3 regions of the Brevibacillus nitrificans genome follow, and region 1 is predicted to be linked to each of the others. Evidence: riboswitches for the same ligand, from Rfam matches in the RefSeq annotation. Region 1 holds a riboswitch; each other region holds the start of a gene.
The links. Region 1 has a riboswitch for lysine ahead of EDM59_RS13575 (amino acid permease). Riboswitches for the same ligand answer to the same signal wherever they lie in the genome.

Region 1 (8,855 bases):
GACAACTTTGGCACGTCGACCGGACTGGTGGCTGGCGGCTCGCTGCTCGTCGATTACATTTTGACCGTAGCCGTGAGTACCTCGGCTTCGACAGACGCGATTACTTCAGCGTTTCCGGTATTGCATGATCATCGTGTTCTGATTGCGTTGCTCATGATCATCTCCGTAACGATCCTGAACCTGAGGGGGATCACCGAGTCAGCGACGATTCTGATGTATCCGGTCTATTTGTTTGTCGTCGCGATTTTTCTCTTGATTTTGGGCGGTGCTTATCAATGGATGACGGGCAACGTCCAAGTACATGCACCTGTCTACGGCGCTGCGGTCCCGGGAATTACGCTCTTTCTGCTGCTGCGGGCATTCAGCTCAGGCTGTTCAGCTTTGACCGGCGTAGAAGCGGTATCCAATGCGATTCCCAACTTCCGAAGTCCGGCTCCGAAAAATGCAGCCCTGACCTTGATCATGATGGGGCTGATTCTCGGTGTGATGTTTATGGGCATCAGCTTGCTGGCTTACGTCTTTGGCATCGCTCCCAGCCCGAAGGAAACGGTCGTTTCGCAAATCGCATCCGCTGTCTTTGGCAGAGGGATCCTGTATTATTTTATCCAGGCTGTTACGGCTCTTATCCTGTTCCTGGCAGCGAATACTGCTTTTGCAGCCTTTCCCCTGCTCGCCTTTATGCTGGCCAAAGACCGGTTTATGCCAAACATGTTCATGGTCCGAGGGGATCGGCTCGGCTTCTCCAACGGGATCATTTTTCTCGGCATTCTGTCCGCGATTTTAGTGATATCGTTTGGCGGAGAAACGGAGAATCTGATTCCGCTGTATGCGCTCGGGGTCTTCATCCCATTTACGTTGTCGCAAGCCGGCATGATGAAGCGGTGGGTGACGAAAAAGCCTGCCGGATGGTTGGTTCCTTTTCTCATCAATACGATTGGGATGCTGACTACGCTGACGATCTGCCTGATCTTCCTGATCACGAAATTTTCCCAAGTCTGGACGATCTTCATTTTTCTACCGATCGTGATTTTTATCTTCCGCAAAATCAACGGTCACTATCAGGACTTGGCAAGCGAGCTGAGACTGGACATCACGACCGACAAGCCTCAGGCAAAAGGCAGCGTCATCGTGATTCCGGTGGCGGGTATTTCGCAGGTCGTGAAAAATACCATCAGCTACGCGCAGTCCCTGTCTGATGACATCGTGGCCGTCTACGTGGGCTTCAGCGACGAGGACATCAAAAAGATGGAGGAAAAATGGGAGCTGTGGAATCCAGGAGTACGCCTGATCGTTCTGCGCTCTCATTATCGAAGTATCATCAAGCCGCTGTTCAAGTTCATCGATACCGTGGAGTGGAAGAAAGCCGATACGGATCATGTGACGGTCATGATCCCGCAGTTCATCACAAAGCGTTGGTGGCATAATCTGCTGCATAACCAGACCAGCTTTTTCTTGCGGGCGTATTTGTTTGCCCGGCAGGATGTGAAGATCGCGACCGTACCGTATCGTTTGAAAAAATAGGCAGAAATTGAAAAGAGGCAGTCCCTGCGAAAGGGATTGCCTTTTTCGTTTATACAACGATCGTCGTGACGAGCTGTGTAACCAATGCAGCCAGGATCATGGAAATACTGGAAACCGTTCCCGTCAATGAGCCGATTTCAAAGGCTTTGGACGTCCCTGCCCCATGTGCGCTCGTACCCAGAAGAACTCCGCGGGCGATGTCATCCTGAATGCGCAGATAGGAAATGATGTACGGACCGATCACCGAGCCGAGCAGCCCTGTAATCAGGACGAGGACAGCTGTGATGGAAGGCACTCCGCCGATCATTTCGGAAACATTCATGGCGATCGGTGTAGTGATGGACCGCGGGATCAGACTGAACATGACCTGTTTGTCTACATGCATCAGCAAGGCCAGCAAGGCAGAAGAGACGACAGCGACTGCAGAGCCTGCTGTGACGCTCACTACGATTTGTGAAGCGTGTTTTTTCAACAACGGAAAATGCTTGTAGAGCGGTACTGCGAATGCGATGGTAGCAGGCTGCAGCATGTACGCCAGCCATTTTCCACCTGCGTTATAGGCTTCGTATGCCGTATGAGTGCCGAGGATCAGAAAGACCAGTGCAACAGGCGTGAACAGCAAAGGTGAAAACAACAGAATCGGTTTGTAGCGATAGAGCCTTTTGGCAATCAGATAAAGAACGATAGTGACGAAGAAGCCCAAGATACCGCCGATCATGATTGTGATTGCTCCTTCCGTTTGGCAATGCGCTGTGCCAAAAGACCGCTTGCGGCCATGACGATGGCTGTGCCAATCGCGATGACGATAAAGATTTGAAAGCCTTCATGGAGCATCAGATTTTGGTACGAAATAATTCCTACAGATGGCGGGATGAAAAACAGCAGCAGCTCTGCCAACAGAAAGCTCGCTCCGGCGTCAATCCACTCCAGGCGAATCCACTTCAGCTGCAGCAGGAAAAACACCAGAAACATGCCGATGATACTGCCAGGAATCGCGATGTCGAGCCATTCCACTAGAATGTTCATCAGTATGGAAACGATCACGAAAAATCCAGTTTGTGCCATAATTTTGAGCCATTTTCTCAAGATGTCCCTCTCCCTCTAGGAAAAGTGTACATCGTCCTAAACTATAGGTAAAATGCATATATAGAATTATTCGCATTCACGATATCTATCGTTCAGCGGAGGGGTGTCAGGTGGATATCCGTCATTTGCAATATTTTTTGGAAGTGGCTCGTCACAACAGCTTTACGAAAGCAGCACAAGCCTTGTATATCACCCAGCCGACGATCAGCAAGATGGTCCGAAATCTGGAAGAGGAGATCGGTGTTGAGCTGTTCGAGCGGGTTGGGAAGCGGGTCTCTCTGACCGACGCCGGGTGGGTTCTGTTCTCGCAGGCGGAAGTGATGGTCAAATCGTTCGAAAACATGACGGTTCATATTAACGAGCTGATGGATCTGAAAAGAGGCCGCCTGCGGATCGGACTTCCGCCGATGGTCGGAGCGAGCTTTTTCCCTCAGCTGATCGGACAGTTTTGCGATCAGTATCCAGGGATTCGTCTGGAGCTGTTTGAAGCGGGTTCCCATAAGGTAGAGGCGGATGTGGACGCAGGCATTCTCGATTGCGGAGTGATTCTGCTGCCGGCGAAAGAGGACGTCTTTGACTACTATTCGTTCGTGAACGAAAACATCATGCTGGTTGTGCATCCGTCTCATCCTTTTGCGGATCGGTCCGAGGTGCCGTTCAGCGATTTGGAGGGAGAGCGGTTCCTGCTTTTTCAAGAGGACTTCGCACTTCATAACCGGATCGTGGATGAATGCGTGAGGGCGGGCTTCCATCCCCACGTCGTCTACAAAAGCTCCCAGTGGGATTTTCTCAGTGAAATGGTCGCCGCCCATATCGGGATCACCCTTTTGCCCGAAACGATTTGCAGCGAGCTGGACACCGATCGTTTTCGCATCCTTCCGTTGGTGAATTCCTCGCTCAAATGGCATCTCGGGATGATTTGGCGGAAAAACGCCTACCAGTCCTTTGCCATGCGAGAATGGATCCGCTTTTCGCAGGAGAGCCTGCCTGCTCGCTATACGGCCAAATGATCAAATAAAAAGCTCCTGGTCAACCATTTCAGGGAAGTGGGAGACCGGGAGCTTATTTCATCCAGGAAGAATTTATCAGATTCTTAGCCAGGTTTTCTAATGTTAGTGGGTGTTCTCGTCCATGCTGAAGTCCACTTTCTCGAGGGGAACCAGCTTGGTCTTCTTGCTGAACTTATACACCAGCCAGACTACGAGGAACAAAGGCAAACCGATGTAAGAGACCATAGCGCCGTTCCAGTCGATGGCCTCCCCTGTAAACGCCGTGTAGTTTTGACCGACAATGACTACACAGCAGATGATGAAGGCGAAAATCGGGCCAAACGGGAACCATTTCGCACGGTAAGGAAGCTCGGACAAATCGCGTCCTTGGGCGAGGAGCGCCTTGCGAAAGCGATAATGGCTGACTGCGATTCCGAGCCAGGCGATAAAGCCGGACATCCCGGAGGCATTCAGCAGCCACACGTACACAGCGCCTTCCCCGAAGAGCGAGGATAAAAAGGCGAGTGCCCCGACGAGGGCGGTCACGATCAGCGAGTTGATCGGAACACCGCTGCGGGTTACCTTTGCAAACCATTTGGGAGCCTTGCCTTCTTTGGCGAGGACCCACAGCATTCGGGTCGAGGCGTACATTCCTGAGTTTCCTGCCGACAGGACGGAGGTAAGAATGACTGCATTCATAACCGAAGCAGCGAAAGCAAAGCCTGCCTTTTCAAACACGATGGTAAAAGGACTAATGGCAATATCGGTGATGTCCCCACTGATCAGATTCGGGTTGTCGTACGGTACCAACAATCCAATGATCAGGATCGCCAGGATGTAGAACAGCAGGATGCGCCAGAAGATTTGGCGGATCGCTTTGGGGATGCTGTGAGCCGGATTTTCACTTTCCCCTGCTGCGACACCGACCAGCTCTGTACCTTGAAAAGAGAATCCGGCGATCATGAAGACGCCGAGAATCGCCATGTAGCCGCCGTTAAAAGGCGCTTCTCCTTTGGTAAAGTTGGTGAATCCGACTGCCTGTCCGCCCATGATGCCGAAAATCATCAGCACACCGATGACGATAAAGACGATGACTGTAATGACTTTAATCAGAGCAAACCAATACTCCGACTCACCGAAAGACTTTACGGATAGGGCATTGATAACAAACATGAGGACGAGGAACAGGGCGCTCCAGATAATCGACGGAACATCCGGCAGCCAATACTTCATGATCAGGGCAGCTGCCGACAGCTCGACGGCGATGGTAATCGCCCAGTTGTACCAGTAGTTCCAGCCGAGCGCAAAGCCCAATGACGGATCGACAAAGCGAGTGGCGTACGTACTGAAGGAGCCGGAGACAGGCATAAAGGCTGCCATTTCCCCGAGGCTGGTCATCAGGAAGTACACCATGATGCTGATGGCGATATAGGCTGCCAGAGCTCCGCCAGGACCTGCCGTATGAATAGAGCCGCCGCTCGCGAGAAATAGTCCTGTACCGATGGAACCGCCGATGGCAATCATCGTCAGATGGCGAGCTTTGAGGCCTCGTTGCAATTGATTGTCTGACATTCTTGTGATGCACGACCTTTCTCTGGGGTGTTTGGAGACAGGGAGGACAAAAACAAAAAAACCGCCTCAAAGCCAAAGAATGGCACAGGGCGGTATTAGCCAATCCCCACCATGTCTTCACTGAAGATAGCGCACCACGTTTGCCGGGCAAGCAAACGTGACAGTTCTGTCCCTTTCGAGAACAGACCCAGCCCATGTGCACAGCGATGCACAGTGGACTTCGGCGGTTTTTCCCTCTTCTGTAGTCTTAGATTTCGTCTGAATCTCGTACAGAATACTATAAAAGCCGCGACCTCTATCCTCACCGTGAATGATGAGGATGATTATATGAAATTGATTTATTCATAAACTATATAAAATTTTGCAGCAGGAATCAATTAGAAAAAATCGGGATCGTTTCTACAGGAAGGTTCGCTTTGCAGGCCAGGAGCCTTGCAGCTTGCGGATTTGAATGATTTGTCCCGTGTGAAAGGCATCGTGCAGCATAATGCTCATGACGCTTTGGCTGGCGGGAATGGAAGGCAAAGCTTGATCGAGATCTTGTTCGCTCAAGGAAGCCAGCTTTTCCTGAATCTGACGATGCACAACCTCCATGCGCTGCATTGTTTTTTCCCAAGCCTCTTCGTCCTCGGCACCACCTGAAGGCACAAACGTATCGTCATTGGTTTCTGCCGAAAGGGGAAACTCCGTGCCCAAGAGTCGGTGCAGCAGTCGTTCTTTGAAGAACAGCAGATGACTGACCGTTTCCCAGATCGTGTTCGCTGCTTCGCCGGTTGGTCGCCAGCTTGCCTGGGCAGCCGTCACGCCAGCTAGTGCATCGCGCAAAGGGGGATACCAGTCTTCCTGTTCATACGTATACAGCCAGTTTTGCAATAGCAATTCTTTTCGACTCATTTGTCCATCCTCCTCGTCTGTAAAACAGATTGGTGCAGCGGTATAATAAGGCAAAGAAACAAATGTGTGTAACCTACGAAATATAATTTGGTAGTTACAAATAAAAACATATCATAACCGAATACTGGAAACAAGAGAGAAATCAAGCGTGTGGAAAAGAGATGGGGACTGCAGAAATGGAATGGTTATGCATTGATTTTTTGAATAGTGACTGGCGCGATTGGCGTGGTTCTGGCCGCAGTGAAAACAGGCTGGAGAAGGAGGAATGGGTGGCTGATTTTTTGCAGCAGTGGAATCTGCAGGCGCCTTTGCCTGTCGAGCCAAAAATGGGAGCCAGGCTGCTGAATTTGCGGGAGTGTATGAGACGGATGACGGAGTGCACGGTTCGCGGGGAAGCCGTGGCCCCAGAGGATCTGGAGGCATTCAATCAGGTGCTTGCTCTTGCGCCTTTTTACCCGCGTTTGCAACATGACGAGGGGGGCTATCGTTTGGAAGAGGTGACCCCTGTGAATGGCTGGGAGCTTGTCATGTCTCGAATTGCCCGTTCGTTTGTGGATCTGCTCGTACATGAAGAAGCCAGCCGGATCAAAATATGCGACAATCCTGATTGTCAGTGGATCTTTTTTGATGAGAGCCGCAACCGCGTACGGCGCTGGTGCGACGACAAGATGTGCGGAAACATCATGAAGGTGCGACGGTTTCGTGAACGGCAAAAGGAAAAAGAAAAAGGGTGAGGCGCAGCTGCGTTTCGCCTGAAGATAGACCTTGTTTTCAGACTATTAAAATATCTCGTGCTATACTCGCTAAAAAGATTTCTCAGGGAGGCTCCGATGAACCAACGCGTGCTCTGGCTGCTATCGATCGCTCAGTTTCTGTCCATGCAAGTCTGGTTTAACTTTTCTGCCATTATGCCTCTCGTTCAAGAGCAGTGGCAGCTCTCCTCCACACAGTCTGGGATCATCGTTGCGACCTTTCATCTGGGCTATGTGCTTGCCGTTATTTTTTACAGCTTTGCCAGTGATAAGTACAACCCAAAATATTCGTTTGCCTACGGCTCATTGGTGGCGGGAATCAGCGGGCTGCTGTTTGCGGCCTTTGCAGAAGGCTTTTGGTCGGCGATGATTTTACGCCTGCTCTCAGGGATCGGGATTGCAGGTGTGTACGTGCCAGGGATGAAGATGGTGGCACAGCTGTCCCCGCCAGCTTCGCGTGGAAAAGCGATGGGGATCTTTGTGGGCTCCCTCGTGGTTGGATCGGGATTTTCTTTGTTTGTCTCGGGCGTTCTGCAAAATGCATGGGGCTGGCAAGGGGTCATCCTGGTCACCTCTTGCGCTTCGATTCTGTCGTGTGCCTTGATCCTGGTGTCAAAAATACCGGTTGTGTCGCTTTCCTCGACGCCTGTGACGCTTGCCCTGCTTAAAAAAATAGTGGCCAAAAAGAACTTGCTGGTCAACTTCGGCTATGCGGGTCACTGCTGGGAGCTCTATGCCATGTGGGCGTGGATCGGACCGTTTATGGTCTATTTTTACCAGCAGAAGGGGATCGCTGATGCGCTTACCTGGGGGAACCTCAGTGCTTCGAGCATCGTGATGATCGGCGGGATCGCCACCTATTTCGGAGGAATGCTTTCCGATCGCTGGGGGAATGTACGAGCCATCCGTCTGTTTATTTTGCTCAGCATTGCTTGCTCCTTTTCGATCGGGTGGATGCTCCTTGCTCCCATCTGGCTGGTTGTCGCGGTTGCCTTGCTCTACGGCTTTACGATTATCGCCGACTCTCCGATCTACAATAAGGCGATCGCGGATATTACCGACCCGGAGGTACTCGGCGTGGCACTCGGGGTGCAATCCGTTTTGGGCTTCAGCTTTACGATTATCTCGCCAGCTGTTTTTGGGTTGTTTCTCGATCACGGCAATTGGGGGGTGGCCTTCACCGTCATTGCGCTCGGCACATTGATTACCCCTTTCTGTATGCGCGCTTTGCAAGCCGCCGAGGTGCCTCTGGAAAGAAGCTGATCGGATCGTCATTTCAGCAAAAAGCACGCTTCAAAGGAAAATGGGCACATGATGACCCAAATTGAGACATAATAAAAAGCAAATGGTATGGGATCGGAAATGAGGTGACAGCGTGGGGCGTTATCGCAAAAGGTGGCTGCAGGGCTTTGTTCTCGTCGTACTGATCGCCGCCTGTGCAGCTATCTGGTATTTGCGGCCTTACCCGCCTGATCAGGCAGCCAAGTCGGCGATGCAGGGGGGAGAAGGTATCACGGTCATCGACACAGGGGATTGGTTGGTCTTTGAAGGCGGGGAGACACGCGAGCCGGGCATTATTCTTTATCCGGGAGCCTTGATAAAGCCTGAGAGCTACGCCCCTCTCGCTCGGTCGCTTGCGGGAGACGGCTATCGCGTATTCATCGCCAGGATGCCGCTGAATCTGGCCGTGAGTGACGCAGAGAGGGCCAATCAAGTGCTGAAGGCCTATCCGCATCAGTCGTTCGTGATCGGGGGACATTCCCTCGGAGGTGTCATGGCTGCACGCTATGCCGTGAATCATCAAGATCGTATCGCGGGCGTCTTTTTTCTGGCAGCTTATCCGGATAAAAAAGGGGATTTGAAGGAAAGCGGGATTCCTGTGCTTTCCTTGCTGGGTTCGCGGGATGGTGTCGTCGATCGGCAGGCGTACGAAGCGGCCAAGAGCTTCCTGCCAGATAGCACGAGCTACATGAGCATCGAAGGGGGAAACCACTCCCAGTTTGGCAGCTATGGCTTTCAGGAGGGCGATCAGCCTGCCGCG
Region 2 (10,917 bases), on a different contig from region 1:
CGTCAATACGATGATTATGTCCATTTTAGAGCGTACCAAAGAGATCGGAATCATGAAGGTAATCGGAGCCACTGTACTCAATATTCGCTGGCTGTTTCTGATGGAGTCCGGCTTCATCGGACTGATCGGCGGATTGACGGGGCTTGGACTGGCATGGGGAGCCGTCGAGGTGGTCAACTACTTCGGTTCAGCAGGTGGACTCATGGACAATTTGAATATGGGCTACGGCAGGGGCGCCGAAGGAGAAGCCGCCGCGAAGCTCGCCGTTATTCCGGGGTGGTTAGCCCTGTTTGCCATCGGTTTTTCTTTTGTTATCGGTTTATTGGCAGGTATTTTCCCTGCGATTCGGGCTTCGCGTTTGAGTGCCCTGCAGGCGATCCGATCTGAATAAGGAAATGTGAGGAACGAGAGAATGAACAAGAAGAAGTGGATCATTATCGGGGCAGTCGTTGTTGTATTAGGTGGAGGCGGCTACTATGGATACACCGCCATGAAGGCAAAGGATGTGGCAACGGAAGAGCAGCCGCAGGAGCAGCCCTCTTTTCCTACAGCGATGGTCGACGTAGGGGAAGTCAAAAAGACGATTTTTGCATCTGGTACCGTTGAGGCAAAAGCAAGGGAAGAAGTAAAGCCGGAGATCAGCGGCAAGGTCGAGCGCCTGCTGGTCAGCGAAGGGCAGTCCGTGAAAAAAGGGGACGTGCTGTTTACGGTGGACAGCACGGACGCACAGCTGGAGCTCCAAAAACAGGAGCTGAGCATACTCCGAGCCCAGAAGGAACTCGATGAGCTCAAGCAAAAGAAAGATCGGATCCTGGCAGATAAGATGGGGAAGGTCAAGGAAGTGCTGGTGAAGGAAGGCGATGTGGTCACGCCGGATTCCGTGGTTGCCAAGCTGACGAACACCGACTATTTGAAAATTACAGGGAAGTTTAGCGCATATGAAGCAGAGCAATTCCGGATGGGTCAAAAGGTAAAGATATTCGTTACCGCCTCTTTGTATTACGTGGACGGGACGATAACCGACATCGATCTAGTGGGACAAAAAGAAAAAGGAATCGGCGGCGTACACAATGTGGAAGTGCTGGTGAAAAAGCCGGGAGCCCTGTACGTCGGGGACATGGGGGAAGTCCAGTTCACAGATGCCAAGGGTGTACTGTACGCGAGCCAAATGGCTACACCGTTCGAGCTGCCTGACGAAATGGAGCTTTTGGCAGGGACTCATGGAAAGATCGGAAAGGTCGAGGTGGAGAAGGACGATGAGATCAAGGGCGGGCAACTTTTGTTTAAAATGGATATGACCTCATCCGAGCTGGAGCTGCGGGAAAAAGAACTCGCACTCAAAGAATCGCTTCTGACGATGGAACAGAAGAAGCGTGAGATCGCGAAAAAACAAGTGGAGGCGCCAATCGCCGGAGTCATTACCAAGCTGAATGTAAAGGAAGGGGAAACCCCAACCTCAGGAGAGCCGGCTGTGGTGATCATGGATGCGACATCTGTCTACTTTCTTGCCGCAGTGGATGAGATTGATATTCCGGCGATCAAGATGGGACAGAGCGTGGATGTGTACGTAACGGCATTTGGCAATCGCCCATTTAAAGGAAAGGTAATCGAAATTCCGAAAGAAGGCACGAAGGAAGACAAATCGGTACGGTTCACCGTGAAGGTCGAATTGAGTGAAACCAGTGAAATGAAGCATGGCATGACGGGTGACTGCGATATTTACGTGGAGCAGAAGGACCAGGTAAAACGGCTTCCTTTGAATGCCGTTGAGGTTATGGAAGAAGGAAAAGGCACCGTCATGATCAAGGATCCTGCAACAGGTCAGCCGTCTCCAAAAGAAGTAGAGATCGGTGTGGAGGGCTCGGACTTTATCGAGATCAAAAGTGGACTGGAAGAAGGAGCAGAGGTACTGGTGACCAACGTCTGATCCATCATTTTATAAGAAATTACAAAAACATCCTCGGGCTACATGTTTGCTGCATGCATAGCTCGAGGATGTTTTTTCATCGAGGTTCTTTTTTTCTAAAAGGAAGCAGGGGATAAGGGCAGCGTTTGAACCATTTTATCCGTCAAACTCTGTAGGGGATCTGAGATGAAGATACCTTTCTCCTGACGAAATTGGCGCGCGGCGGGAGCCATGGACAGCTGGGCTACCGACAGGATGGAATCCTCATGGGATAGGGTTAGCATGGTTTCCCAGAGAATCTCCTGGTAAGCTTGCCGTTTGTTCTCCATGATCAGAGAAAACGCTCCATCAATCAGATGAATGCTGATCTGGGGAGTGAATCTGTGCATAGCTGCCTGCTGCCATAATCGGTCCATGGTGGGTTTGACAGTGGCAGGATTGGTGAACAGGATGGTTTGCTTGCCTGAACGTCTAGCAGCTTCTTCTAAAAAGGGTCCATCGATGGTAAAGATCGGGATGTCTCGTTCAGATTCGTGCTCGGATGTCAGCGTGGCTGCGTATTGCGTGCATGTGATGACGATGGCGTCCGGCGTGCTCGCTTGCATCCAGGAGAGCTGACTGTCCAGCTTCGCTTCGGCTTCCGCGCGCGTTGGCGGTTGACTGTTGGCCGATTGCAAAAGCAATCCGGGATCGACGTAATGGGCAAGCTCTACCTTCCATTGCGAAAAAGCATCATCCAATAGCGCGACATTCGAGTGATGACCGTGCAGGCAAGCGACCTTTTTCATACATGTGTCTCCATCTTGCTTGGCTTGTGGGCAATGACACGAATGCGCTTGTAGTCGACATACCACTGCCCATTCTGATAGAGTGCAGGACGCAAAAGGTCGCTAATCTCGGTGCAAACCTCATCAATTTCTGCGGCGGACAGGCCCGTGAAAAAAGGACTGCAAAACGAATCCAGCCAATGCCGCAATCCTCGGTCGCCGTCTGGCATGAGAGTGGGTCTGTCAAAATGAGAGGACAGAACGACCCGAAACCCTTGACGTTCGAGGACTGTCGTATATTCACCGATGCTAGGGAAGTACCAGGGAAAGCGATCGTCGGAAGAAATCCCTCTCGCACCAAGAGCGGTATGCAGGGCATCGGTAACCTGCTTGCAGTTGTCTTTTCCACCGAATTCTGCCACGAATCGTCCGCCGGGTTTCAGAGCCAGCCAAACGGATTCCACGACAGATTCCGGACGCTTCATCCAGTGCAGGGCTGCATTGGAAAAGACTGCATCGTACTGTTTGGACGAGCGGAATGTATGAGCATCAGCGATCTGAAACGACAGACCAGGGTACTTCGTCCGAGCAGCTTCGATCATGGCAGGGGAAAAGTCGGTCCCATCTACCTGTGCCCCACTTTCGGCCAGCTGGGCCGTCAGATCTCCAGTCCCGCACCCGATATCCAAAATGCTTTCTCCTGAAACCGGTTGTAGCCAGTCAATCAATCCTCTGCCATAATGAGAAACGAAGTTCATTTTTTCATCGTAGTGGGTTGCGTTCCATTGGTTGGTTTGCGTCACGAGAATCCCTCCTTGACCTAGTTTTACCAGCTAGGTAGGTATTCGTCAAATCTATATAAATTATCATGTTTATAGTATTTTCCTATATCTAGGCAGCGGTAGTTGAGCGAAGGACATGGAGGGAAGTTTTCCCTGTCAAGAAACAAAAAGGAGAAAAGGCTAAATTTGTCGAATGGTAACCGGTAGAATATGAAGTAGAGAAAGTGAGAGGACATCAATTGAAAAAATGGGTTGTATCAGCGCTTTTAGTGTGTCTGGCTACTGGCAGCCTTCTGTCAGGTGCAACGGTTTCGCCAGCCATGGGGGCGACTACAACGATGAAGCGGACGAGTCAGGCACCTGCGCCTGCGCAAAAGCCGATTCATGACATGATCGTTTTTAATGATTTTCAGGTCGCTGGCTTGTCGGCTGGTGGATGGAATTGGGTGAAAAATGACGAGTTTATCCTCCCGCCCGATACCCCGCTCGATATTGACATCACGCAAACGACTTATGGAAGTGGAACAAATGTAAGCAGGAGCGAAGTATTCCTGGATGGTACGGAATTGACGGCCTTCCAGAATGAAAAGACAGCAGCGCAAGCTTCCCTGAAGTGGCAGATCCCCCGATTTACCATCCCTTCTGCGCAGCTTTCTCCTGGCATACATACGCTGACCTTTGTCGTGACCGATGCGAAAGGGCAAAAAAGCACGGTGCATGTACGGTTTCGGGTAGAAGAGCAGAATTATCCGTTGATTTACGAAGGGGACAACTCCGTTGGGGAGCCGATCCCTACGGGTGATACCGTACCCATTTTCGGGGTCGTTGGCTCCAAAAAGTTTTCCAGTAAGGCTTCTGGAAAGTGGACGTTGATGAACTCATCGACGAAGCATGAGATGAGGTCGGCGAAAGGCACCACGTTTTCAACAGGTTCACTTGCTTTTGGAAAATATGAACTCATCTTTACACCTGATGATAATAATGCAACCTCGTGGTCAGCTAATCTACAAGTAGGGTTACCAGAGTTATACCAAGGAACAGATGAAAATGGTCAAAAGCTATCACAGGATCAGAAGCTGATGGCACCACAGGCACCTGGTACGTTACAGCTCTATTCGCCCTATCCTGGTAATTGGTGGGTAAATGGAACAGGGCAAACTTTAACAAACTCGCAGTATTTTGAAGTGGCGATTCCTGAAATGTTGGCGGGTATGACAATCAATGTGACTTTTGAGCCGAATCAAAGCTCAAATGATTCTCCGTTGAAAGCAGTCTCCACGCTTCAGATTCAGGTGCCAGGTACTCCGCAAGCATGTCAAGCAACAACGGCCACCGCGAACATGGATGTCCTGATGCAAAATAATGCAAAGTCATCCTTAATGATTGAGGAACGTGATTTGTACTCTTCAAACGCTACCGTGAAATTTTACCAAAACCCAGTTTACTTGATTTGGCTGGCAACGGCTGCAGACCATATCAAGGTAGGCAGCGAGGAAGACGATGAGGAAGGACCAGGTGTTTGGGCTGTAGATAACGTAATCGTAGATGCTTCCAAACTTAACTGGGATCATACGGCACTCAAACTTTCCGAATATAAACCCGGACGTTACAAAGTAAATTACTATAGTAAGCGGGAGCCTCGTCAATCCTGGTGTGGTTACATACAGGTCGTTGAAGACACTCGCCCGGTATCGTCATCGAAGGTTTGTGAACAAGGGGATTCCGGTGCTGTACCGTATCCGACTCCGATGCGTTTCTTGACCAAAAAAGGAAAACAGCTGTCGGATGGTGACCATATTGTTGTCGATTCCATAAGTGATCTGGACGATCTCGAGGAATTGGTGCTTATGTCTACCCACGTAGAAAATAAAGGGACCAAGAGGATCATCTTGAATCAGAGCAGCAGAACTGCCCGAAGATATATCCATGTTCCTGATCTGGTTTGGGAGGATGGCAAAACCTTTTTGGGATCGAGGCAAGAAAGCGCTGGAGGTACGATCCAATCCAGCAATGAAGTGAAAGTCTCTTTCAACGACAAAACGCTATTGACCATTGAGCCAAAACGAGCTACGAAGGATGATGACAGGTCGGGCGATCTTGGCAGTGACTCGCTGAACATCAAGCAATTGATCGAGGCACAGCTTGGCCAGCCTGGTATCTTCACGATTGAAGTTACGAATACAATGGAATATCGTACGTGCCAGGTCACCTATGGCGGAAAATCCTACACAAAGGATACCGACGTATTAGAAAAGAAACAGAAAATGACACTGAAGATCGAAGTCAAATAAACTTGTACGGAACCCTCTGCCCAGCAGGGGGTTTTTCCAATAGGAGGGTACCTTCATGACCGAGGAACAGCTAGCGGTCCTAGAGAAGTTTGGTTTTCGTGCAGAAGGAGAACAGCTGAAACATTTTAAACTGGGAATCGTAAGAGAAAAAGAGGAGTTTGCCCGATTTTCTTCGACGGAAGAGCTGCAGGCATACGTAAAGCAGATCCTTCGCAATCAATGCTTGTGGAAACGGCAGGAGTAACATAAGGAACACGATGATTTTCCCAAGGAGGCTACAGATGGGGATAGAGACAAAGGATCAATTGCTTCAGGGATTAAAAGAAGTGGAGAAATGGGAGAGCGAGCAAAAGGATCTCTGGTTTTGGGAAAAGCTTGGACGCCTTCCTTTCGTTCTGCTAGATCGAATCACGCCGAATTTCGTTCGGGAAAAGCTAGGAACAGCCGTTGACGAGATGGCTGTCTTTTTGGAGACAGGCGGATCGTATCTGGTTCAAGACGAAGCGGTGTATAGCAGGTTTCGCTCGCGAATGGCAGGGGCAGGACAGCCCTCAGGTGAGGTGGCTTATGTGGCAGCACAAGCTCCAGTAAAACTGATGGATGATGTAGCACGAGAGCTGAGTGAGTCGCGCTCTACGTTTGCTACTGTACAGGGGGCCACTACGGGGATCGGCGGCATTTTTACGCTTGCTCTGGATATACCGCTTTTGCTGGGTACCTCGTTGAAGGTTTTGCAGGAGATGGCGCTCAGCTACGGCTATCGTCCTGAGGAAAAGCGGGAGCGTTTGTTTGTCGTGAAATGTCTGCAGTTTGCTTCTTCTGATATCGTCGGAAAAAAGGCGATTCTCGAAGAGCTTTCGCAGTTTGACAATCCGGCGGCTCAAAAGGATGTGATGGCCCAGCTGCAGGGATGGCGAGAGGTCGTGGTCACCTATACGGAGAATTTCGGGTGGAAGAAGCTGTTTCAGCTGGTTCCAATCGCAGGAATCCTTTTTGGTGCCTACCTCAATCGCTCCACCGTTCAGGATGTCGCCGAAGCGGGGATGATGCTGTACCGCAAGAGGCGCATCCTGGAGCGGTTGAGACAGGCCGAAGAGGCTGTGGACGTTACAAAGTCCACTCTTCAGCCGTAATGGCATACATGTTATGGTCTTCCCAGGCACCGTTGATTTTCAGGTACCGTAAAGATTTTCCTTCATAGCGGAACCCGTTCTTTTCCAGCACGCGGATCGAGCCTACGTTATGAGGCATCACACCAGCCTGAACACGGTGCAATTGGGCTTTTGTAAAAGCGAATTGCAAGGCGAGCTTAACAGCCTGTGTCGTGTACCCTTTGCCATTGTGCGATTGATCGAGGAAGTAGCCCAATGTAGCGTTCTGCCATACCCCTCGCACTACGTTGGATAAAGCGACCCTTCCGATCATTTGCTCGTTTTCTTGCAAAAAAACTCCGAAGGCAAAGCCGCGATCATTGGCAAAATCCCGAATAGACTGTTCGATTTGCTCCTGTTGGCCTTCGCGGGTATGGAAGGAAGCAGGGCGAATCGGCTCAAAAGGCTGAAGAAACGGATGATTTCGTACACGCAGTTCGAGTAGCTCATCTACGTCTTTTTCTTGCAGAGGGCGCAAATAAATGGAATCCGTATGTAGTTGCAAGGGTTCTTCCTCCTCAAACAAAAAATGTGGGAGGGAAATTTTATCATATGCGCTTTCTGCTGTAAAGGATGGGAGCGTTCGAACTAACCAAGCAGCTCAACAAAGGATACGCCAAAGGCTTTGCAAACCTCGACTTCCTTAGGTGTCGGGGCGAGCTCGATTTTCAAACCTTCCAAAGGTGTTTCCGCACCGCATTCACGTGCTTTTTGCAAGAAAATATCTACAGCGGCACCGACATGCTCATATGCGGAGTCGCATGAACCAAAAGCGGCGACTTTTTTGCCGGCAAGACTGATGGAATCCATGCCGTCATAAAAATCCATGCACTCATCCGGAAGCTCTCCATCTCCCCACGTATATGCCCCAAGTAGAATCGCGTCGTACGATTCCAGCTCCTGTGCTGTTGCGTCAAATACTTCTTTTATTTCGAGCGTAGCGCCCGTGGAACGAACGCCTTCTGCGATTGCTTCCGCGATTTCTTGCGTATTTCCAGACATGCTTGCGTAAACCATCAAAATGTTTGCCATAAAATTCGATGTCCTCCAATCAGATAATGAAAATCATTCTCAGATACAAATTAATGAAAATGATTCTCTTTGTCAATAAGGATTTTTCTTTCTCAGAAACTGTTGCCACACCGATGCGATTTTGGTAGAGTTAAGTGAAATTATCAATAAAGTTAGTCTAAATAGAGGTGCGCTGAGGAATAGTACATCTTTTCGCAATCTGTCGGGGGGCAGGGAAGGAAGGAAAGGCTAAGGCGCCGAAGCTTTTGTTATTCCCCTGAATAACAAGGGTTGGGGTGCTCGTAAAAAATGATCATCCTGTCACGAGAGCGGCTGGCTCTTGTGGAGCGCTATTTACGATTTGCTGCCGAGATATCGAAAGCAATGAGTTGGCGCATGCACTCATTGCTTTTTTTCGTCTTCGGAAAACTTGTTTTGAAAGTGGTTTTTTAGTAAATAAGGATGTATGTGGCATGCTTATTTACATCAGGCAAACGATGCGCCCTTACGTATTGGGAAGCGGCCTTTGCCATACATTTTTCAAATGGTTTTGACTAAAAGGAGGAACTACCTGTGAACATGATGGATGCGAATGAAATTATCTCGTTTATTCAAAAAAGCGAAAAGAAAACCCCTGTGAAACTATACGTAAAAGGAAATTTGGAAGGTATCGATTTTGGGGCGAGTGCAAAAGCGTTCATCACAGGTAATACTGGCGTGGTGTTCGGTGAGTGGAAAGAAATCGAGCCGGTACTCGCTCAACACGCTGAGAAAATCGAAGACTATGTAGTTGAAAGTGACCGTCGCAATTCCGCGATTCCATTACTGGATACCAAAGGCATTCAAGCCCGCATCGAGCCAGGTGCCATCATCCGCGACCAAGTAACCATCGGAAACAACGCGGTTATTATGATGGGGGCATCGATCAATATTGGTGCAGTGATCGGTGAAGGCACCATGATCGATATGAACGTCGTAGTAGGCGGCCGTGGCACAATCGGAAAGAACTGCCATATCGGAGCAGGCTCTGTCATTGCAGGCGTAATCGAACCACCATCAGCACAGCCGGTTGTGGTTGAAGACGATGTTCTCATCGGCGCGAATGCAGTCATCCTCGAAGGAATCCGCGTAGGAAAAGGCGCAGTGGTAGCAGCAGGTGCAGTCGTGATCGAAGACGTACCACCGTACACAGTCGTAGCGGGTACACCAGCGCGTGTGATCAAACAAATCGACGAAAAAACTCGTTCCAAGACAGAAATCAAGCAGGAGCTACGTCAGCTGTAAGGGGTGCAGGAACATGGATTGGCGCTCACTTGATGAACAATACATTGTATCCACATACAAGCGGTTGCCCATTGCGATAGCAAAAGGCGAAGGAAACTACCTGTACGACACCAATGGCAAAAGCTATCTTGACTTGTTTACCGGGCTTGCGGTCAATGTGCTCGGACATTCCCATCCCCGTGTTTTGAGAGCTTTGCATGAGCAGGGCGATCTGTTTTTGCATATCTCCAACGTGTTTCTCAACCAGCCAGCCATTCGATTGGCCCAGCGATTGGTTGAGAACACCATTGCGGGTAAAGTCTTTTTCACCAATTCGGGAGCAGAAGCGACTGAATCGGCGATTAAACTGATCCACAAATGGACGAAAACGGATGGGGCAGGTCGCGAAGGAATTGTTGTTCTGCGCAACAGCTTCCACGGCCGCACGCTTGGAGCGGTTCGTCTGACCAGACAAGCCCATGTCTATCAGGATTTCCCGCAACCAGCATTTCCGGTATATGAGCTGGACGCAGAAGATACAGAGGGGCTTCGAGCCATCTGTCGCGAAGCCAAGCCAGCAGCTGTCTTGATGGAACCCGTGCTTGGATCCGGTGGTGTAGTTCCCCTCACAGAATCGTTCCTACGTGAAGTAGAAGCGATTTGCCGGGAAGAAGGCATGTTGTTTGCCATGGACGAAATTCAAACAGGCATGGGTCGCACCGGTAAGCTTTTTGCTTATCAGCATGCAGGAGTGACTCCAGACCTGATTCTCTTCGCCAAAGGTGTCGGTGGCGGATTGCCTCTCGGTGGGGTGATCGCTGGAACGAAGCTGATGAACCAGTTCAAGCCAGGTGATCACGGTACGACATTTGCTCCATCGCCCCTTTCGGCTGCACTTGGGAATGCAGTGATGGACGAACTGCTTGACCCAGATTTCGCTTCTTCTGTTGCTGAGGTGATCGAGTATCTGTGGTCTGGCTTGGAGGATTTGCGTTCAAGGCTTCCCGAGCAGCTTCAAGCCTTGCGCGGAAAGGGCATGATGGTTGGGATCCCGCTATCTGTCACGCCTGAAGAAGCAAGCCGTCTGCAGAGCCATTTGCTCGAAGAAGGAATCTTGGTCGACGTTACGCAAAAGACGATCGTTCGATTGCTGCCGCCGCTTACACTCACCAAAGAAGATGTCGATCACTTCCTTGCCGTGTTTGCGCGCCAGCTGAAAACGTCCAGTCCGGCACAGGAGGCGTAGGCGGATGGCTACATCTACGTTTGTACAGATTCGACGTGACCTACACCAAATACCGGAGCCAGGGTTTCAAGAAGTGAAAACCCAGCAATATTTGCTCCGCTATTTGGAAGGACTGCCACAGGACCGTGTTCAGATTCAGACGTGGCGTACAGGGATTCTCGTAAGAATTCCAGGGACTGATCCAAAGCGCACGATTGCATGGCGTACAGATATGGACGGGCTCCCGATAGCTGAGGAGACGTCCTATCCTTTCCGTTCCCTGCATGAAGGCTTTATGCACGCTTGCGGTCATGACATGCACATGTCGATTGCCCTTGGATTAGTGACGCATTTTGTTCATCATCCGATTGCGGACAATTTGCTGTTTCTCTTTCAGCCAGCCGAAGAAGGCCCAGGTGGCGCTTTGCCGATGATGCAAAGTGAAGAGTTCGCTCTTTGGAAGCCCGATTGCATTTTTGCCCTGCACATCGCGCCAGAGTATCCGGTGGGACAGATTGCGA
Region 3 (10,917 bases), on a different contig from region 1:
TCAGCTTTTGCAAGGCGCAACGAATGTATCCGGTGGGCAAAAGCAAAGGCTGTCCATGGCACGTGCTTTTATCCGGGAGCCGAAAATCTTGATTCTGGACGATTCGACCTCGGCGATCGACGCCTTGTCCGAAGCGGCTGTCCAACAGGCGCTGCGAGAGGCTTACACCGATTCGACCGTGTTTATCATTTCCTCCAAAATATCCTCCATTATCGATGCGGATCAGATCCTGGTCATGGAGGATGGAAGGCTGGAAGCGAGCGGGACACACGAGACATTGCTTGCGACGAGCAAGGTATACCGTGATATTTACACTTCGCAAAGCGGAAGGGAGGTTACGTACTCATGAGCAAGCCTTCGTCAGCGTCTAATCCCAATATCATGAACCGGGCGAGGGGACCGATGGGCTTTAGCGGTCCGGTGGTAAAAGCAAAGGATCGGACGGGAACTATCAAACGGATTTGGCTGTACATGGAGAAGCAAAAAGCACAATTGGTGGCATCGATTCTTTTTGTCATCATCTCTACGCTGCTGGGGATCCTCGGTCCCTATCTGATCGGAATAATCATGGACGAATACATCATACCGAGGGACATCGCAGGAACGATCAGACTTCTAGCTTTCCTTGCGCTTGTCTACATCGCAACCGTGGTATTTACTTGGCTGCAAACGTTTATGATGGTTCGCGTATCGCTGCAAACGATTCGAAATTTGCGCCAGGATTTATTTGATAAATTTCAGACCTTATCCCTGCGCTTCTTTGACAGCCGCGCGCACGGCGATCTGATGAGCAGGGTAACGAATGACATTGATAGCTTGAATAATGCCCTTAGTCAGAGCGTTGTTCAAATATTTTCATCGGTATTGATGGTGGTGGGAGTGGCGATTGCGATGTTTTCGCTCAATTGGCTTCTAGCCATCGTGACCCTGCTCGTGATCCCCATCATGATGCTTGCCTCGAAAAAGCTGATCGCGTACAGCAGCAAGCACTTTAAGAAGAGACAAAAGGATCTGGGAGAGCTGAACGGATTTATCGAGGAGTCGATTTCGGGTAACGAAGTGATCACACTTTTCGGCAAAGAGGGGAAGTTTGACCGGGAATTTTCAGGCGTCAATGAACGATTGCGCCATTCAGCGATGGCGGCAGATACGGTCTCAGGATTTCTTGGCCCTGTGAACAATTTCATCAACAATCTTGGACTTGGTCTAGTGATCCTGGTCGGCGCGGTCCTGACGGTGAAGGGGATGGCCACCGTGGGAATTATTGCGGCCTTTGTGACCTACTCGAGGCAATTCTTTCGGCCCATCAACCAGCTCTCCAACCTGTTTAATATGTTTCAATCGGCCATTGCTGGAGCGGAGCGCGTATTTGAGGTCATGGACGAGACACCGGATATGGTTGATAAAAAGGATGCCGTCGTTGTGGAGTCTTTTCGGGGCGATGTGGAATTCTCTCACGTTCACTTTGGCTATGAGAAGGGAAAACCGATCTTAAAGGACATCCATTTCGCGGTGAAGCCAGGACAGAAGGTCGCTCTTGTAGGTCCCACTGGTTCCGGTAAGACGACCATCATTAATCTCTTGATGAGGTTCTATGATGTAACAGCTGGCGAGCTAAAAGTGGATGGCCGCGATATTCGCGATTATCAGCTTAGCGGACTGCGGAAAAAAATCGGCGTTGTGCTACAGGATACGTTCCTGTTTTCCGGTACGATCATGGAGAACATTCGTTACGGACGTTTAGAGGCAACGGATGAGGAAGTCATCGCAGCAGCCAAAATGGCCTCGGCACACCAATACATCAAGCATCTGCCTGATGGCTACCAGACGCGCATCACATCGGGTGGAGCCAACTTAAGTCAGGGACAGCGTCAATTACTCGCCATCGCGAGAGCTATCTTGGCCGATTCCGACATCCTGATTTTGGATGAGGCCACCTCGAGCATCGATACCAGCACAGAGATCGAGATTCAAAAGGGACTCAACCGCTTAACGGAGGGGAGAACAAGCTTTGTTATCGCTCACCGTTTGAAAACCATAGAAAATGCGGATCTGATCTTGGTCATTCACCTGGGGGAAATCATCGAGTCGGGTACCCATGAGGAGCTTTTGCAGAAAAAGGGCTTTTATTTCGAAATGTATCACAGCCAGTTTGCTCATCTGCAAAATGTGTCCGCTCAGGAAGCAGTCGAATCGTAGCAAACAGAAAGCCGCTTTGCTCCATGACGGAGGACAAAGCGGCTTTCGCTGTTCTAATGGCGAAGCTTTCGTTTTCTCATTAATTTCGAATCAGGTAATCAAATGCACCCAATGCTGCGGTCGCACCCGATCCCATCGAAATAATGATCTGTTTGTACGGGCTATTCGTGCAGTCACCTGCAGCAAATACGCCAGGGATGGTGGTAGCACCATGCTTGTCGACGACGATCTCGCCCATGCGAGTGCGCTCAATCTCATCGCCCAGCCAATCCGTATTTGGTACAAGACCGATCTGGACAAACACGCCTTCGAGCTCAACGTGGTGAACGGTTTCTGTCTCGCGATCCATGTAGGAAATACCATTTACCTTGTCGGTACCGGTAATTTCCTTGGTTTGCGCGTTCTTGATCACCGTTACGTTTGGCAGGCTGTAAAGACGCTCCTGCAGAACAGAGTCGGCCTTCAGCTCAGCTGCGAATTCGAGAACGGTAACATGCTTCACGATACCAGCGAGGTCAATGGCTGCTTCGATACCGGAGTTTCCGCCGCCGATTACGGCAACGCGTTTTCCAGCGAAGAGGGGACCGTCGCAGTGTGGGCAATAAGCTACGCCTTTGTTCTTGAACTCGGCCTCACCAGGAACACCTACATTGCGCCAGCGAGCACCAGTCGAAAGGATCACTGTTTTGCCCTTGAGAACAGCACCGTTTTCCAGTTCGATTTCGATCAAGTCTTTCTTTTCCAAACGTTTTGCACGCTGGAGGTTCATGACATCGACATTGTACTCTTTGACATGCTCTTCCAAGCTTGCTGCGAGTTTAGGACCCTCGGTGTATGTCACACTGATAAAGTTTTCAATACCCATGGTGTCCATGATCTGACCGCCGAAGCGCTCAGCCACAATGCCGGTACGAATACCTTTGCGTGCCGCGTAGATCGCAGCACTTGCCCCAGCTGGGCCGCCGCCGACAACGAGCACATCGAAAGGCTCTTTGTCCGCAAAAGCGGAAGCATCAGGAGCATTGCCCAGCTTGGACAGGATTTCTTCCAGCGTCATACGGCCGCTGCCAAAGGCTTCTCCATTCAGGAGAACAGTCGGAACAGCCATGATGTCTTTGCTTTCTACTTCTTCTTTGAACGCAGCACCGTCAATCATGGTATGGGTAATGCCAGGATTGAGAACGCTCATCACGTTCAGGGCTTGTACAACATCAGGACAATTGTGGCAGCTCAGGCTTACGTACGTTTCAAAATGGTACTCGCCCTGGATGCCCTTCACTTGATCAATCAGCTTCTGATCAACCTTTGGCGGTCTTCCGCTGACTTGCAGCAGAGCCAATACCAAAGAAGTGAATTCATGTCCCAAAGGTACGCCTGCAAAAGTTACCCCGGTGTCTTCGCCGATGCGATTTACACTGAAGCTTGGTGTACGCTGCATGGTTGTTTCTTCAAGCTTGATTCGCGTGGACATGGTGGCCAGCTCATCGAGGAGAGCCAGCATGTCACGCGATACGCTATCGGAGCTCGCACTATATTTCAGCAGTACGTCGCCTTCTAACAGCTGAAGGTACTGCTCCAATTGTGCTTTAATTTCTGCGTCCAGTATCATTTATACCACTCCTTAGATCTTACCAACGAGATCCAGGCTAGGTTTCAGGGTAGCAGCACCTTCTTGCCATTTAGCTGGGCAAACTTCACCTGGATTGCTGCGAACATATTGAGCTGCTTTCAGTTTGCTAACAACTGCGCTTGCATCGCGACCGATACCGCCAGCGTTGATTTCCAGAGCTTGTACAACACCGTCTGGGTCGATGATGAAAGTACCGCGATCAGCCAGTCCATCTTCTTCGATCAATACATCGAAGTTGCGGGAGATGGTGTGAGTTGGGTCACCGATCATGGTGTAAGTGATTTTGCCGATAGTCTCGGAAGTGTCATGCCATGCTTTATGAGTGAAGTGAGTATCTGTGGAAACGGAGTATACTTCAGCTCCCATAGATTTCAATGTTTCGTATTGGTTTTGGAGATCTTCCAGTTCAGTTGGGCAAACGAAAGTGAAGTCTGCTGGGTAGAAGCAAACAACGCTCCATTGACCTTTGAAGTTTGCATCAGTAACTTCTACGAATTCACCGTTTTTGTAAGCTTGTGCTTTGAAAGGCAGTACTTGTTTTCCGATGAGAGACATTCTGAAATTCCTCCTAAATATTTGTTGTAGAGAATTATTATTAAATGTAATAATTCTAACTTGATAACCATTATCACTCATATTCTTCTGTTTGTCAATGAAAATAATAATAATTTTAATTAAGAAGTAATTACTAGCTAGTCTTGATCATTTGAAGAAGGAATATACTTGCGATTTGGTCTTTTTTCATAGGCAACCCATCCCGCTCGAAGTAGCTATTCTATATAACAGAAATACTATTTACGAAAAGCTACTGACCTATTCAACGAAATGAATGATCTGAATCACGATAAGACGAGAGACGGGAAAGCTTATTCTCCGTCATTGGGCATGGAGAATGGTCCATGCCTTTTTTACTGGAAAAATGCAGATTTTATCGGCGATAGGTCGATAGTTTCTATTCTGGGGGGGACGGCAGGATAACGAAAGATTCCACTAGAATGATCAACCAACAGTGGTATCCAAGGTTCCGTAATAGAATGTGTTGCTATATGCCACTCGGTATTGCCTGGTAATGCGAAAAGGAATTCAACGTAACGCCAATGGAAACGACTCAAGAGGAGGAATTACGTATGCAATTTCACTTTTATGTAGGGAACGACAATGGGAATAGCGAGCATGACATTTTCGTTGACGGAAGGCTGATTCAGCAACCGAATGTGAATTGTGCAGTAGATGGACTTCCCTGGAGTGAAGAACAGTCTCCGGAAAGCATTATGAAAAACCTCCAGGATCAACTGATTGTCACCATTGATTCACCTTCTGCACGACCAGGAATGTATTACATTGGAAAGTTCGCGTTAGATAGCGGTGAGTTACTGGATACCATGCAGGTTGGGATTGATTACAAATATGATGTGGACTTGCCCATCGTAAATACATTGGGACAGATCGCGTCAGTAGCTGTACAGAAAGTATTTGAAGAAGACAAGGGAATCCCTGAAAATATCGACGTATTGGTGGATATGGCGACAGCGCTTCCGATTACTCAGCATACAGACGAAGCATCAGCCAGGTTTGAAAGAAGATTTATGGCGGGGCCTCACAATGTTACCGTTCACTTGGGGAAATTACGGGTGACCGTCAAAGTTATATTCGACTTTACAAAAGTAGTCCCTGAAGCGACGCCTGTAACCTTTGCCCTTCAGAAAGACGAGGAAGGGAATTGGAGAGAGGGCGATATTTTCAACGAGTTCGCCCAAGCCTATGCGTTGCCCGAAAACTTTAACGGCAGCTATTTTAAAGACAAACGGATTTTGCATACAGATATCGGAGACGGTTCTACGGAATATCCGATCACGGAAGGGAATAAGCTTCTGCGGCAATTCGTGCATGGAAGCAATCACGGAGCGGGCTATGCCATTGAAGAAGCTTTAGATGAATTCAATCGACTGATTCATTTGCCAGATAGTCCTCGACAATTCTTTAGTGACGTCATAAAAAATCCGAACCATAAATACCATTCCAAGGCGATTAAGACCTTGCGAAGACCGCTCGAGGGACAGGCTAAACAAATCATTACGCATATCAGAAAGCAGCTGACAAAAGCGAGAAACGAAATCGACGTGATTTGTGTGTATGGCGGGGGCAGTATTCTCATGCGTTCCATTCTGCATCCAATGCTTAGGGAGCTATGCGAGGAGAGGGAAATCAAGCTGTTGTATATTCCGCCTCAGTACGCGGTGACGATGAATGCGAAAGGATTGGATGCCTTTGTGCGGGGGAAGATTTACGAAGCACTAAAGGAAAGAGCCAGACAAGCCGTTTAGGAGTGCGCCATGAAAAAGCCTAAAAAGCCAGGGGATAACATTAGTATTAAAACAAAAAAGAACGAATCTCCTCTTATTGTAGAGTGGATCAATTCCCAAACGAATTTGATGGATTCCATTCGCTATCTCATTGAAAATGAAGTGGTCGCGAATGGGATTCGAAATTTACAAAACCATATTCCAGCAGAAAGACAAAATGAGCTTTTGATTGCGAATCTTCCAAATGGCAAGCGATCAGAGGAAACCGTTCCCGTAAAGGAAGCCGCATTATGGAAGAAACCGGAAAAACGAATCCCCGATGATGACATTGATGATGAAGACATCGAGTCGTGGACATGAAGCTTTTCAGGGCCGTGCCATGCGAAGTAATACTTTGTATGAGCAAGTAATCCTTAGGGAGAGAAAGGACCATTTCCATTTACTTTCATCAGAAGTCAGGTTGACACAAGTAACGCATCATTGTACACTTTCAACATAATTAAATAAGACCTCACTTAAATCAGTGAGGTAGAGGCGCGATGTTTAACAGTCCTTTGCGGAGCTTGAGACGCTGTGATGCTAGGGAGAAGGAAATGTCGCCGAAGCTTGTAATATGCTCGGTATTACTTGCTGGGTCTGCAGTTAAGAGCTGCAGGACTGTCTCAATAAATTGTCCCGATTTATTGAGTTGTGCTATCTCATTTGGGTAAAGAGAGGTTTTTGGGTAACTGCGCATTTCACGCGGCCTGAGACAATCTCAGGTCGCTTTTTGCTTTGTAAAAATACTAAAATTTTTAAAGAGGGGTAATCATCATGAAAAAACAGTCTACATTTTTGGCAGTGTTTCTATCAGCAATGGTAGCTTTAGCAGGATGTGGTTCGAGCACGACGAGCAGTCCGGCAGCCGCACCAGCAGCGTCCGACAATACATTCAAAGTTGGTTTGGAAGCAGGTTACGCTCCTTTTAACTGGACGCAAATGGACGATTCCAATGGTGGCGTGAAAATTGACGGCAACGCCGAATTCGCAGGCGGCTACGATGTAGAAATCGCGAAAAAGATTGCAAAAGGCTTGGGCAAAGATTTAGTGATCGTGAAAACCGAATGGGATGGTCTGGTACCAGCTTTGACCTCCGGCAAGATCGATGCGATCATCGCGGGTATGTCTCCAACGGCCGAGCGTAAACAAACTATCGACTTCTCGGACAACTACTATAAATCCAATCTGGTTATGGTTGTGAAAAAAGGCGGAAAATACGAGGGAGCTACCTCGATCCAGGATTTCAAAGGGGCGAAGGTAACGGCTCAATTGAACACCTTCCACTACTCTGTAATCAATCAAATTGAGGGCGTCGCTCAGGAGCCTGCGATGGACAACTTCCCGGCAATGCGCGTGGCACTGGAATCCGGTATGATTGACGGTTACGTTTCCGAGCGTCCAGAGGCAGTGAGTGCTTCCTCGGCAAACCCTAACTTTGCCATGGTTGAGTTTAAAGATGGATTTAAAACATCCGAAGACGATACAGCGATTGCCGTAGGGGTACAAAAAGGCAGCGAGCTGACCGGCAAAATCAACGAGATTTTGAAAGGCATCTCCGAGGAAGAGCGCACAAGCATCATGGATGCGGCGATCAAGAATCAACCAGCAGCAAAATAACCCGACTCCCCAAAAACCGGCTGCACGATCCGCAGTCGGTTTTATCACGGGATAGGTCCAACATGTAAGGGCGGAGTGTAGCCGAGTTTTCTAATTAAGGAATGGAGGAGTAAGATGAGCTTTGAGTGGATTGTAAAAATCGTCTCCGATAACTGGCCGATGTTCCTGCGCGGAGCGGGGATGACCCTTCTCGTCGCCTTGCTCGGTACGATTGTAGGGGCCATCATTGGTCTCTTGGTTGGGGTCATCCGTACGATCCCTGTACCAGAACGCGGCCCTAAACGTGTGGTTCTCAAACTGGTTAATGCCATTCTCTCTATTTATATTGAATTTTTCCGTGGAACGCCGATGATCGTTCAGGCGATGGTCATTTATTACGGCTCTGCCTTGGCATTCGGATTCGATATGGACCGGATTTTTGCGGCGATCTTTGTCGTTTCGATTAATACAGGGGCGTATATGGCCGAGATCGTTCGCGGCGGTATCATTTCCGTTGATAAAGGTCAGTTTGAAGCGGCACAAGCCATCGGGATGAATCATGTGCAAACGATGTGGAATGTCGTCTTGCCGCAGGTGATTCGCAATATCCTGCCGGCAACAGGGAATCAGTTTGTCATCAATATCAAGGACACTTCCGTATTGAACGTGATTTCTGTTTCAGAATTGTATTTTACAACCAAGTCGATCGCCGGAAACAACTTCCGCTATTTTGAATCGTTCTTTGTCGCATGCGTCATTTACTTTATCATGACGCTGATCGTAACCCAAATTTTGCGCTACATCGAAAGAAAATTGGACGGGCCTGACAGCTATACGATGGTGGGCTTGGAGACAGCAGGCAAGAAATAACCGAGGAAGGAGGGCACAGACATGGAAACGATCATTGATATCCAGCAACTAAAAAAATCCTACGGGAATCACGAGGTCTTAAAGGACATCCATTTCTCCGTTAAAAAAGGTGAAGTGGTCACCATCATTGGTTCGTCGGGGTCCGGCAAATCGACGCTTCTGCGCTGCATCAACCTGCTGGAGAAGCCAAGCGGCGGCAAGATCATTTACCACGGGGAAAACATCCTGGATGACAAGCACGATATTTTTGCTTATCGTCAAAAGCTAGGGATGGTCTTCCAGCAGTTTAATTTGTTCAATAACCACAATGTTCTCGGCAATTGTGTGGTCGGGCAGATCAAGGTGCTGAAGCGCTCCAAAGAAGAGGCTGAAAAAGTAGCCATGAAATATTTGAAGGTCGTGGGGATGGACAAGTACGTGAATGCCATGCCGAAGCAGCTGTCAGGCGGTCAAAAACAGCGCGTGGCTATCGCCCGAGCGCTTTCCATGGAGCCGGATGTGATGCTCTTTGATGAACCGACATCGGCCCTCGATCCGGAAATGGTCGGAGAAGTCCTGAAAGTCATGAAGGAGCTGGCGGGTTCGGGTTTGACGATGCTGGTCGTCACGCACGAAATGGAATTCGCCCGGGAAGTATCTGATCGTGTGGTGTTTATGGACAAAGGCGTCATCGCCGAAGAAGGAAGTCCGGAGCAAATTTTCAATCAGCCGAAGCAAGAGCGCACGAGAGAGTTCTTGAAGCGGACCTTAAAGCAGGCCTGATGATAAAAAGGAGTGGCCCCATTTAAAATGTACCCTTTGTAAAGGACACTTTTAAAAAGTCTAGGCAGCTCTCAGTAGATGATCCCTGTATTGAACGGGGGTCATCTTTTTTAAATTCCATTGGTATCTATAGTGATTGTAGTACGTCATGTAATGCTTAATTTCACGTTTTAATTCTTCAAGACTCGTACATTTCTTAATCGAGGCTTCGTCTTTAAAATGACCAAAAAAGGACTCCTGAGGGGCGTTATCCCAACAGTTCCCTCGTCTTGACATCGATTGGCACAATGTAAGTTTCTTCACCAATTTCTGAAAATCAGGGTGAGTATAATGCGTTCCCTGGTCGGAGTGGATCATGGCATCTTTTGCCCTCTTAAAGTTTCGATTCTTTTTTAATTTGAGAAGGGTATCCGTAGCTAAGTCCATGGTGATACGGTCTGACACATGGTAGGCCAAGATCTCATTGGTCGAACCATCTTTTATCGTGGATAGATAGGCTTTTTGACCTTTGCCGTAATAGAGATAGGTGATATCCGTTAAAAGCACTTTCCCAGGAATATTTTGTTTGAATTTTCGGTTTAAAAGGTTGGGTACAACTCGGTGCTCCTGTGTGGCTTTCATCATTCGTCTATATGGATTTGCCTTTCGAATGGGACAAATGATGGCAAATTTCTTCATAATCCTCCGAATACGCTTCAAATTGAAGACAACTTGAAATTGACCCGCCAAGGTCATTTTAATTTGACGAGCCCCTTTCTTACGCCCTTTAAAATGGAAGGCTTTTAAGATGATCTCTTTTGCGATTTCATCCTTCTGGTCTTTTTTCTTTCTCTGTTCCTGCGACTTAGCCGAGAAATAATTATTATAATAACCGCTACGAGACACACTTGCTACTTCACAAAGATAACGCACCATATGTTTAAGTTGGTACTTTTCAATGACGGAACGGATAAGCATATATTTCTGGCCAGGAGGCAGGACTACGGGCTTTCCTTCAGCCCCCTTTCTGCTATACGAATCTTTTTTAACAGTTCATTTTCGGCTTTTAATAAGTTGTTTTGAGCCTCTAAACGAGCGTACTTTTCCTCTAGAGTCAGTTCCTTTTCACGAGGGCGTCCAGTGTTTTCGGTTCTACTGTCATGCAACCCAAGCAACCCGTTTTCGCGGTATGCGTTAAGCCATCTTTCTGCAGATGACTTCACTCTTTGTAGTCCAATTACATCCACATCAAACCCATATTCCTCAAAGATCTGTCTTGGAAATTTTCCTTTTTCGTATTCAACAATAAAAATACGCTTAAATTCATCGGTATAAGTAATTGACTTCGCACTTACTGATTTGATGTGAGAATTTCGCTTTAGTTGGTTCATCTCTTTTTCCGTAAATATCTTCTTGCTCATACTTTCCCCAGCCCCGATTTTTTTCTTAATTATACAGAAAAGTACCCTATAGGTAGACTTTTTTAACGTGTCTACTCTATAGGGTACATTTTACATTTGTGGTCACTCCTTTTTTGCG

Region 2: linked by a shared signal. The riboswitch ahead of dapD (2,3,4,5-tetrahydropyridine-2,6-dicarboxylate N-acetyltransferase) and the one ahead of EDM59_RS13575 (amino acid permease) in region 1 are both predicted to bind lysine.
Region 3: linked by a shared signal. The riboswitch ahead of EDM59_RS26410 (transporter substrate-binding domain-containing protein) and the one ahead of EDM59_RS13575 (amino acid permease) in region 1 are both predicted to bind lysine.

Annotation. Positions count from the first base shown of each region.
Region 1 covers NZ_RHHU01000009.1:40,509-49,363, forward strand. Annotated here, with positions in the region: gene EDM59_RS13555 (APC family permease) at 1-1,521, shown strand, start outside; gene EDM59_RS13560 (LrgB family protein) at 1,571-2,239, opposite strand; gene EDM59_RS13565 (CidA/LrgA family protein) at 2,236-2,607, opposite strand; gene cidR (cidABC operon transcriptional activator CidR) at 2,718-3,617, shown strand; gene EDM59_RS13575 (amino acid permease) at 3,720-5,168, opposite strand; lysine riboswitch at 5,288-5,474, opposite strand; gene EDM59_RS13580 (DinB family protein) at 5,568-6,062, opposite strand; gene EDM59_RS13585 (CGNR zinc finger domain-containing protein) at 6,239-6,796, shown strand; gene EDM59_RS13590 (MFS transporter) at 6,893-8,077, shown strand; gene EDM59_RS13595 (alpha/beta fold hydrolase) at 8,190-8,855, shown strand, end outside.
Region 2 covers NZ_RHHU01000001.1:141,868-152,784, reverse strand. Annotated here, with positions in the region: gene EDM59_RS00750 (ABC transporter permease) at 1-391, shown strand, start outside; gene EDM59_RS00745 (HlyD family efflux transporter periplasmic adaptor subunit) at 413-1,927, shown strand; gene EDM59_RS00740 (hypothetical protein) at 2,023-2,694, opposite strand; gene EDM59_RS00735 (class I SAM-dependent methyltransferase) at 2,691-3,476, opposite strand; gene EDM59_RS00730 (hypothetical protein) at 3,695-5,746, shown strand; gene EDM59_RS00725 (hypothetical protein) at 5,802-5,990, shown strand; gene EDM59_RS00720 (EcsC family protein) at 6,028-6,879, shown strand; gene EDM59_RS00715 (GNAT family N-acetyltransferase) at 6,854-7,402, opposite strand; gene EDM59_RS00710 (flavodoxin) at 7,486-7,929, opposite strand; lysine riboswitch at 8,084-8,269, shown strand; gene dapD (2,3,4,5-tetrahydropyridine-2,6-dicarboxylate N-acetyltransferase) at 8,482-9,192, shown strand; gene EDM59_RS00700 (aspartate aminotransferase family protein) at 9,206-10,417, shown strand; gene EDM59_RS00695 (N-acetyldiaminopimelate deacetylase) at 10,422-10,917, shown strand, end outside.
Region 3 covers NZ_RHHU01000018.1:189,843-200,759, reverse strand. Annotated here, with positions in the region: gene EDM59_RS26440 (ABC transporter ATP-binding protein) at 1-349, shown strand, start outside; gene EDM59_RS26435 (ABC transporter ATP-binding protein) at 382-2,199, shown strand; gene ahpF (alkyl hydroperoxide reductase subunit F) at 2,279-3,808, opposite strand; gene ahpC (alkyl hydroperoxide reductase subunit C) at 3,821-4,384, opposite strand; gene EDM59_RS26420 (ParM/StbA family protein) at 4,957-6,153, shown strand; gene EDM59_RS26415 (hypothetical protein) at 6,163-6,492, shown strand; lysine riboswitch at 6,654-6,836, shown strand; gene EDM59_RS26410 (transporter substrate-binding domain-containing protein) at 6,946-7,788, shown strand; gene EDM59_RS26405 (amino acid ABC transporter permease) at 7,903-8,637, shown strand; gene EDM59_RS26400 (amino acid ABC transporter ATP-binding protein) at 8,659-9,399, shown strand; one part of gene EDM59_RS26395 (IS3 family transposase) at 9,460-10,406, opposite strand; one part of gene EDM59_RS26395 (IS3 family transposase) at 10,406-10,799, opposite strand.